DNA from 3 places in the Neorhizobium sp. P1_A6 genome. Region 1 is predicted to be linked to each of the others. Evidence: predicted binding sites of a transcription regulator. Region 1 holds the regulator's gene; each other region holds the start of a gene.
The links. Region 1 encodes PhoB, which activates phosphate uptake and scavenging genes when phosphate is short. Its sites were predicted from a motif close to TGTCATNNANCTGTCAT; they were not measured.

Region 2: AC1D3C_RS24635 (DUF2794 domain-containing protein) is a predicted target of PhoB. The motif match lies at 1,894-1,910, and genes of this name have one in related genera.
Region 3: ppk2 (polyphosphate kinase 2) is a predicted target of PhoB. The motif match lies at 1,856-1,872, and genes of this name have one in related genera.

What each region holds. Positions count from the first base shown of each region.
Region 1 is NZ_JBFTZM010000009.1:193,619-196,891, forward strand. Features, by position in the region: gene pstB (phosphate ABC transporter ATP-binding protein PstB) at 1-772, shown strand, start outside; gene phoU (phosphate signaling complex protein PhoU) at 818-1,531, shown strand; gene phoB (phosphate regulon transcriptional regulator PhoB) at 1,553-2,236, shown strand; gene AC1D3C_RS19330 (PACE efflux transporter) at 2,246-2,683, opposite strand; gene AC1D3C_RS19335 (GcrA family cell cycle regulator) at 2,874-3,273, opposite strand, start outside.
Region 2 is NZ_JBFTZM010000015.1:70,897-74,169, forward strand. Features, by position in the region: gene AC1D3C_RS24625 (Bax inhibitor-1/YccA family protein) at 28-810, shown strand; gene AC1D3C_RS24630 (N-acetyltransferase family protein) at 917-1,474, shown strand; gene AC1D3C_RS24635 (DUF2794 domain-containing protein) at 1,484-1,873, opposite strand; gene AC1D3C_RS24640 (DUF1223 domain-containing protein) at 2,164-2,913, opposite strand; gene AC1D3C_RS24645 (sulfite exporter TauE/SafE family protein) at 3,108-3,273, opposite strand, start outside.
Region 3 is NZ_JBFTZM010000015.1:102,327-105,599, forward strand. Features, by position in the region: gene AC1D3C_RS24790 (amino acid ABC transporter permease) at 1-810, shown strand, start outside; gene ppk2 (polyphosphate kinase 2) at 896-1,810, opposite strand; gene leuC (3-isopropylmalate dehydratase large subunit) at 2,134-3,273, shown strand, end outside.

The sequences.
Region 1 (3,273 bases):
GAAGATGAGCGATGCTTCCCACAAGATGATCGGTAAGGACGTTTCGGTTTATTACGGCGAAAAGCGTGCGCTTTTCGACGTGAACCTCAACGTCCGCGAAAACACTGTGACGGCTCTCATCGGTCCTTCCGGTTGCGGCAAGTCCACCTTCCTGCGCTGCCTCAACCGCATGAACGACACGATCGAGAATTGCCGCGTCACCGGCAAGATCACCCTCGACACGGACGATATCTACGACAATAACATCGACGTCGTGGAACTTCGCGCCCGCGTCGGCATGGTTTTCCAGAAGCCGAATCCGTTCCCGAAGACCATCTACGAGAACATTTCCTACGGTCCGCGCATCCACGGTCTTTCCAAGAACAAGGCCGACATGGATCAGATCGTCGAGGCGAGCCTGCAGCGCGCCGGCCTCTGGACCGAAGTCAAGGATCGCCTGCATGAATCCGGCACCGGCCTCTCCGGCGGTCAGCAGCAGCGTCTGTGCATCGCCCGCGCGATCGCCGTATCGCCGGAAGTCATCCTCATGGACGAACCCTGCTCGGCTCTCGATCCGATCGCGACCGCCAAGGTCGAAGAACTCATCCATGAACTGCGTGCCAACTACACGATCGTCATCGTGACGCACTCGATGCAGCAGGCTGCCCGCGTCTCGCAGCGCACCGCCATGTTCCATCTCGGCCAGCTCGTCGAGGAGAACGACACCGACAAGATGTTCACCAATCCCGACGACCAGCGCACCCAGGATTACATCATGGGCCGTTTCGGCTGATCCAGCCGACTGTGCCGCCTGAAAATCAATTTTGAGGACTAGAAGATGGCATCGACCCATATCCTGTCGGCTTATGACGACGAACTGAAATACCTGAGCCGCCGTATCTCCGAAATGGGCGGCCTCGCCGAGCAGATGTGCTCGGACGCCGTGCGCGCGCTGGTCAATTCCGACGCCGCACTCGCGCAGAAGGTCATCTCCGACGACGTGATCCTCGATCACGCCGAGCGCGAGATCGGCGACAAGGCGATTATCACGATCGCCCGCCGCCAGCCGGTTGCGGCCGACCTTCGCGAGATCGTCGGTTCGCTGCGCATCGCCTCCGATCTGGAGCGCGTCGGCGACCTTGGCAAGAACACCGCCAAGCGCGTCATCGCGGTTCAGGGCACCGGCGTGCCACGCAAGCTCGCCCGCGGCCTGGAGCATCTCTCCGATCTCGCCCTCGTGCAGCTCAAGGACGTCCTCGACGTCTATTCGACGCGTTCGGCGGAAAAGGCCGAGGCGATCCGCAGCCGCGACGAGGAAATCGACGCGATGTACACCTCGCTGTTCCGCGAGCTCCTCACCTACATGATGGAGGATCCGCGCAATATCACCACCTGCACGCATCTGCTGTTCTGCGCCAAGAACATCGAGCGTATCGGCGACCACGCCACCAACATAGCCGAGACCATCTACTACATGACGACGGGCGCCCAGCCGGAAGGCGATCGTCCGAAGGACGACTCGTCGAATACGCTCGGCGCGATCACCGAATAGAACTGACGGAGCAGGCCAAAAATGCTGCCGAAAATCGCTGTCGTAGAAGACGAAGAAGCGCTGAGCGTGCTTCTTCGCTACAATCTGGAAGCCGAGGGTTATGAGGTCGATACCGTTTTGCGGGGCGACGAAGCCGAAATTCGGCTTCAGGAGCGGGTACCCGACCTTCTGATCCTGGACTGGATGCTGCCCGGCGTTTCAGGCATCGAACTCTGCCGCCGGCTGCGCATGCGCCCGGAAACCGAGCGCCTGCCGATCATCATGCTGACGGCCCGCGGCGAGGAGAGCGAACGTGTTCGCGGCCTCGCCACCGGCGCCGACGACTATGTGGTGAAGCCTTTCTCGACGCCGGAGCTGATGGCCCGCGTCAAGGCGATGCTTCGCCGCGCCCGTCCCGAAGTGCTCTCCAGCGTGCTCCGTTGCGGCGATATCGAACTCGACCGGGAAACTCATCGCGTTCACCGCAAGAGCCGCGAAGTGCGCCTTGGCCCGACCGAGTTCCGCCTGCTGGAATTCCTGATGGCGTCGCCTGGCCGCGTTTTCTCGCGGTCGCAGCTTCTGGACGGCGTTTGGGGTCACGACATCTATGTCGACGAGCGCACCGTCGACGTGCATGTCGGCCGTCTCAGGAAGGCGCTCAACTTCTCCAATATGCAGGATGTCATCCGCACCGTCCGCGGCGCGGGTTATTCAATGGAATCCTGAGAGGCGGCTTTAAGCCGCCTCGGTCTGCCGCTGCCATTCCGGCAGCGGAAAGATCCGGTCGTAGGCCCAGTTGAACACGAAGGCATAGACCACGTAGAAGACCGCGAACGACACGTCCATCGTCAGCGCATGGACGAGGCTGATGCCGAGATACCAGGCGATCAGCGGCAGAAGCGCGATCAGCAGTCCAAGTTCGAACAGCACCGCATGCGCCACGCGTATGGTGGTGTTTTTCTGCGTGCCGCCGGTAAAGCGCTGCATCAGGTGGTCGAAGCCGAGATTGTAGAGATAGTTCCAGCCGGTGGCGATCGTCGCGCTGCCGATGCCGACCACGCCGATATCGGCGGCCGGCATGCCGAAGGCGAAGGAGCCGAGTGGTGTGATGAGAGCGAGCCCGATCAGTTCGAAGCTGATGGCATGGCGGATACGGTCGCGTGTCGAGCGCATGATGACCTCGTGGGGTGCTTTCCGGGCCGTCCCGGAGTTTCTGCCCGAATGGGGGGAGGTCGTCCTCGCTGACCTTCAGATAGGCGCAATGCCGATCGGGAGCAAGGCTTGGCCGGCATATCTGCCATGCACAACAAAAAAAGCGGGCCTTGAGCCCGCCTTCGATTTCGCCCTCGTGTCGCGCCGCCGCTCAGACCCGAGCGGCAACCTTGCGGCGCTCGTTGACCGGCTGGTAGGCGAGCTTTGCGTGGTAACCGCAATAGGGCGATGCATCCGGGGATTCACAGCCGCAGAAGTGGAAGTCTTCCTTGAGCGGGTCGCCGACCGGCCATTTGCAGGTGCGCTCGGTGAGTTCCGTCAATGCAAGGCGGCGGGAGATAGGCACCACCACGTTGGAGGCGGGACGATATTCCATCTCCTGGTAGGGTTCGATCTCGATCTCTTCCTTGACCATCGTCGCGCCGACGGCGCGGGTAACGGTCCGGGTCGTGACCCGCGACGCATAGTTCGGAGCCCGTGGCGCCGATGTCGTGCGCTTGGCAGCCGATGCGCGGCCGGTCGCAACCGTACCGCCGGCTTTCGCCCGGCCC
Region 2 (3,273 bases), on a different contig from region 1:
ATAATTCCGGAGCTTAAAGAGGAAACAATGGCTGACTTTAACAACTACCAGACCCGGGCGGCGCAGGGTCGCGCCCAGTCCGGCGCGATGATCGATGAAGGCCTGCGCGCCTACATGCTCAAGGTCTACAACCTGATGGCTGTCGGCTTGGCTATCACCGGTATCGCCGCTTATGGTATCTCGGCCCTCGCAACGACGACGGATGCAGCTGCAGCTGTCGCCCGGCTTCCGAACGGCATCCTGCTGACCAGCCTTGGCGCTGCGATCTACGGTTCGCCGCTTCGCTGGGTCGTCATGCTCGCACCGCTCGCAGTGGTGTTCTTCCTGAGCTTCCGCGTTCATAAGATGAGCGTCGGCGCCGCTCAGAGCACCTTCTGGGCCTATGCGGCCCTGATGGGCCTGTCGCTGTCGTCGATCTTCCTGGTCTACACCGCCCAGAGCATCGTTCAGACGTTCTTCATTACCGCTGCCTCCTTCGGCGCCCTGTCGCTTTACGGCTACACGACGAAGAAAAGCCTGTCGGGCATGGGATCGTTCCTGATCATGGGTCTTTTCGGTCTGATCATCGCCTCGATCGTCAACATCTTCCTGGCCTCTTCGGCCCTCGGCTTCGCGATCTCCGCCATCGGCGTGCTGATCTTCGCAGGCCTCACCGCCTACGATACGCAGAAGATCAAGGAAATGTACTTTGACGGCGACGACGTCGCGGTTGCTGGCCGCAAGGCCATCATGGGCGCTCTGACCCTTTACCTCGATTTCATCAACCTCTTCACGTTCCTCCTCCAGTTCCTGGGCAACCGGAACAACTAATCTCCGAGGAATTCGAACAGGAAAAGGCGGCCTCCGGGTCGCCTTTTTTGTTGCCCGGCTTCGGGTTGCGGCATAGGCTTGGCCATTCCTTTCAACGGCTGCCTCAATGACATTCCATCTCCGCGACGCCTCCCCCGCCGATCTTCCGACCATCACCGAGATCTATCGCGACAGCGTGCTGAACGGCACCGCAAGTTACGAGATCTTGCCCCCGGATCAGACTGAGATGACGGCTCGCTTCGAGGCGATCCGCGCCAAGGGGTATCCTTATATCGCGGCCGAACAGGAAGACGGCACACTCCTTGGCTACGCCTACGCATCGGCCTTCCGGACCCGCCCCGCCTATCGCTGGCTGGTCGAGGATTCGATCTATCTGGCACCGGAAGCGCGCGGCAAGGGCGTCGGCAAGGCACTTCTCAAGGAATTGCTGGTGCGCTGCGAGGCGCTTGGTTTCCGCCAGATGGTTGCCGTCATCGGCGGTGCGAGCCCGGCGTCCGTGGCGCTGCATCGCGGCCTCGGTTTCGAACTCACCGGCACTCTGAAGGGCACCGGCTTCAAACACGGAAAATGGCAGGATACGGTGCTGATGCAGGCAGCCCTCGGCGAAGGCAACGAAACCGATCCGGATCCCGGCGTCTATCCGGGTTCGCTGTTTACCGAGTAGCGATCAGCGTCAGTCGATCAGTTTCAGCACCTTGTCGAACACCTTGAGCACCTGCGGCAGATCATGGCCGCGCTTCATGATCAGCCCGTGGGTGTTCGTCACGGAATAGGCGCCCTGCTTGGCGGCAAGCTTCGGGTTCTTCTCGATTCGGAACAGCGGCGTCTCGCCTGAGCGCTTGAAAATGGAGAACACCGCCCGATCCTTGAGGTGATCGATAGCGTAGTCCTTCCACTCCCCCTCGCCGACCATGCGGCCGTAAATCCTCAGGATCGCGTCGAGTTCGCGCCGGTGGAAGGTGACCGGTGCAGGATCGAGATTCTGCCTATATTCACTGAGATCGACGACGACGGCTGTGTCCCGGGATCTCTGGCCCCCCGGCAAATCCGGCTGATCTGTCATCAAGACTCCCAAATCGTCAAATGTCAGAGACATGACAGTTTGCCCGAGAGGCTGCAAAAATCAACCCCGGCAATTTCGCGGGGAGCGAACCGCACGATTTTATTGTTGCCCCATTTCGAACAAAAGAGTGCCCGATTTCGAAGCGAAATTGACGATGTTGGTTGGCGCCGTTTTCAGCGCCATATGGCCCGGTCTGGTGCATTGACCCTTACCCCCAGCCCCCCAATGTTATTGGATCGGGCCGCCAACAAGTTCTCATACAGTCAGCCAGCCCGGAACCGCGCCTGCGGTCAATAGTTCTTGCGACCCACCATCAATACCGTCGCGCCGAGAATGGCTGCCGGTTCGCCGCCCGGACCGGAGGTCTGCAGCAGAATCGCGCAACCGTCCTTCTTGGACTTGCCCATCAGCTTGCCCGGCAGGGTCAGCTTCATGCTCTGGCCGTTCCAGGTGCCGACCGACTGGACGTCATAGACGGCGTGCCAATATTCCATGTTCTTGCCGCTGTTTTCACCCTTGGTGACATCCACCTGCTGGCGTTTGGTGAAATAGGCGACGACAACGTCTGCCTGTCCCTTGCCGCCGCCGATCTCGATCTCGATCTCGTCGCCGCGCATCGCAGCGGTCACCGGAACGTCGAGCCCCTTGCCGTTCTGGCCGAGCACCTTCACCTTGTCGTTGATGACCGTGAGGTCCGTGCCCTTGACATGATCGCGGCCGTTGATGACGGCCTGCGGAGTATAGACGCCGGTTCGTCCGAACGTCTTGGCATAACCATATTGCCGCTCGGTATTCTCCTTGGAGCTCAGTGTATCGGTCCAGCCGAGATAGTTCCAGTAATCGACGTGGTAGGAGAGCACGACCATGTCGCCCTGCGCCACCAGCTCGCCCAGCGCGGCGTCGGCCGGCGGGCAGGAAGAACACCCTTGAGAGGTGAAAAGCTCGATCACGCCCTTCGGCGCTCTCACCTCTCCCGCCAATGCAGCGCCCGCATAAAACAGGCCCGCAACAAGGAGTACGGAGCGAAAACGAAAGGGCATGGGTGGCGGACCTTTTTATCAGGGCAACTGTTATCCACGATTGCTCGCGGCGATCAAGGCCGAATGCACTGGATGGCGGAAAGTAACCACCGGGCACATTCAAGAGAAAGTCACGAAGGGGTGAAGACCGGATAATTGATCGGTTCCCGAATGCGTTTCGTTGGGCGCCAAACTTGGCGAAAAATGCGCTGAGGTCAAATCAGTTTAAGCAAGCCCTGAGTAAAATAAACGGCACCCACGCCGGTGACGACCCAGCGCGTCCAGGCGCGGAAATTCTGGTCGGTCATCTTCTGCAGGATGCCATTGCCGACATGCGCGCCGAGGATGGCGATCGGCGCGGCGAGCAGGATCGAAATCCAG
Region 3 (3,273 bases), on a different contig from region 1:
TCGCGTCGCAGAACGTCCCAGCCGCAGGATTTCCCCTGGTGGCTGGTCGCCTTCGCGATACTTTGCCTCGGCCTGGCGGCGGTCATCGCCCTCAACGATCTTTATTCCCAGGTCTTCAATGTCGTCGCCAGGGGCATCGGCATCACGGTCGGCGTGACACTGGCAGCCTTTCTCCTGGCGACGCTGCTGGGGCTCGGCATCGCGCTTGCAGGGCTTTCCGGCAATGTCGTGCTGAGGCAGGCGGCGCGTTTCTATATCGAGCTCATCCGCGGCATCCCGATCCTCGTCCTGCTCTTCTACATCGCCTTCGTCGGCGCACCGGCCTTCGTGACGCTCTACAATTGGGCGCTGTCGCCGCTGATCGAGCGCGGCTGGGTCCAGGCGCTTCTGGTGCGCGACGTCTCGCTCTTGTGGCGGGCGATCATCGCCCTGACGATCGGTTATGCAGCCTTCATCGCCGAAATCTTTCGCGCCGGGTTCCAAGCCGTCGACATCGGCCAGATCGAGGCGGCGAAGGCGCTGGGCCTCAGTCGCTGGCAGCGTTTCCGGCTGATCGTCTTCCCCCAGGCGATGCGGGTGATCCTGCCGCCGCTTTCCAACGACTTCGTCTCGATGGTGAAGGATAGTTCGCTCGTCTCGGTACTCGGCGTCGCCGACATCACCCAGATGGCCAAGGTCTACGCGGCCGGCTCCTTCCGCTTCTTCGAGACCTATTCGATCGTCACCTATATCTACCTGCTGCTGACGATCGGCCTGTCGCTGGCCCTGCGCGGCCTCGAAGCACGTTTGCGGAAAAGGACGGAGCGCTAACGCAAAAGGCGGCCCGAAGGCCGCCTCGCCGTTTCAGTCCCTGCCGAGCGCCCGCAGCGTCAACGACGGCAGGGCGCGTTTCTGTTTAGTACACTTCCGGGACGTACATGTCCGCCGGCACCGGATGGCGAATGTAGTCGTCGTTCCGGACGCGGCCCGGCAGGTCGATCTGCTCCTTCGGAACGGTCTCGTAAGGCACCTGGGCGAGAAGGTGGGAGATCATGTTGAGCCGCGCCTTCTTCTTGTCGACGGCCTGCACCACCCACCACGGCGCTTCCGGGATGTGGGTGCGCTGGAGCATCTCTTCCTTCGCCTTGGTATATTCTTCCCAGTGGACGCGGCTTTCGAGGTCCATCGGCGACAGCTTCCACTGCTTCAGGGGATCGTGGATGCGCATCTTGAAGCGGAATTCCTGCTCCTCGTCGGTAATCGAGAACCAGTATTTGACGAGGATGATGCCGGAGCGGACCAGCATGCGTTCGAATTCCGGCACCGAGCGGAAGAACTCTTCCAGTTCGTCCTTGGTGCAGAAGCCCATGACCCGCTCGACGCCGGCGCGGTTGTACCAGGAGCGGTCGAACATCACCATTTCGCCGGCGGTCGGCAGGTGCGGGACGTAGCGCTGGAAATACCACTGGTTCTGTTCGCGCTCGGTCGGCGCGGGCAGCGCGACGACGCGGGCGACACGCGGATTGAGGCGCTGGGTGACGCGCTTGATGGCGCCGCCCTTGCCGGCCGAGTCGCGGCCTTCGAACAGCACGACCATCTTCAGCTTCTTGTATTGTACCCAGTCCTGCAGGCGGACGAGTTCGTGCTGGAGGCGGAAGAGTTCGCGGAAATAGATCCGGCGGTCGATCGTCGCCTCGGCGGGCTCAGACATGCCCTCGGCGACCAGCTCGTCGAGCCGGTCCTCTTCCATCTGCATTTCCAGCTCTTCATCGAAGCTGTCGGCGATCTCTTCCTTGATGCGGCTGAGCTGGTCTTGCATGGGTTCGGACATGGTAGGCATTCCTCCTTTATGGAAACCCAGATCAACCACGTTTCCGCGAAAGCTTTATGACAGAGATGCGACAGATTTTCTGCGAAGCAATTCGATTGCCGATTTCCCCGGAAACTGCTATTGCAGCGGCCATGGGATCGAAATTCGGATGCCTCGCGAACCATATCGTCGTGCTGCAGGACCACAAACGTCTGCCGGCACGGTTTTTCGCGCGGGTATCCGGGGCGCTTTGCGACCGACTTAGCTGACTTTCCTCAGCTTGAGGCAGCCCTGTGCTGCCGGACACCCATTTCCAGTTTCAGTCAGTTATACGGACAGCAGCCATGAGCGCACCCCGCACCCTTTACGACAAGATCTGGGACGACCACGTCGTTTCCGAGGACGAGAACCACACCTGTCTTCTCTACATCGACCGTCACCTCGTTCACGAGGTGACGTCGCCGCAGGCTTTCGAGGGCCTGCGCATCGCCGGCCGCAAGGTCCGCGCACCGGAAAAGACGCTCGCCGTCGTGGACCATAACGTCCCGACCACGGCCGACCGCCACGAAGGCATCAAGAACGAGGAAAGCCGCATCCAGGTGGAAGCGCTTGCCCAGAACGCCCGCGACTTCGGCGTCGAATATTATTCGGAAAAGGACGTCCGCCAGGGCATCGTCCACATCGTCGGCCCCGAACAGGGTTTTACCCTGCCGGGCATGACCATTGTCTGCGGCGACAGCCACACCTCCACCCACGGCGCTTTCGGCGCGCTGGCGCACGGCATCGGTACGTCTGAGGTCGAGCATGTGCTCGCCACCCAGACGCTGGTGCAGAAGAAGGCGAAGAACATGCTGGTGCGCGTCGACGGCCAGTTGCCGCCGGGCGTCACCGCCAAGGACATCATCCTTGCCATCATCGGCGAGATCGGCACCGCCGGCGGCACGGGCCATGTCATCGAGTTCGCCGGTGAGGCGATCCGCGCGCTCTCCATGGAAGGCCGCATGACGGTCTGCAACATGACGATCGAAGGCGGCGCCCGCGCCGGCCTGATCGCGCCGGACGAAAAGACCTTCGAGTATATCAAGGACAAACCGCGCGCCCCGAAGGGCAAGGCCTGGGACATGGCGCTCGACTACTGGAAGACGCTGCAGACGGACGAAGGCGCGCATTTCGACAAAGTCGTCGTGCTCGACGCCGCCAACCTGCCGCCGATCGTCTCCTGGGGCTCCTCACCGGAAGACGTGATCTCGGTCGAAGGCTCCGTTCCGAACCCGGACGATATCCAGGACGAAACCAAGCGCACCTCGAAATGGCGCGCTCTGGACTATATGGGCCTGAAGCCCGGCACCAAGATCACCGATATCGCCATCGACCGCGTCTTCATCGGCTCCTGCACCAACGGCCGCATCGAAGACCTGCGTGCTGCAGCCAAGGTTGTCGAAGGCCGCGCCGTCGCATCGACCGTGTCCGCCATGGTCGTCCCG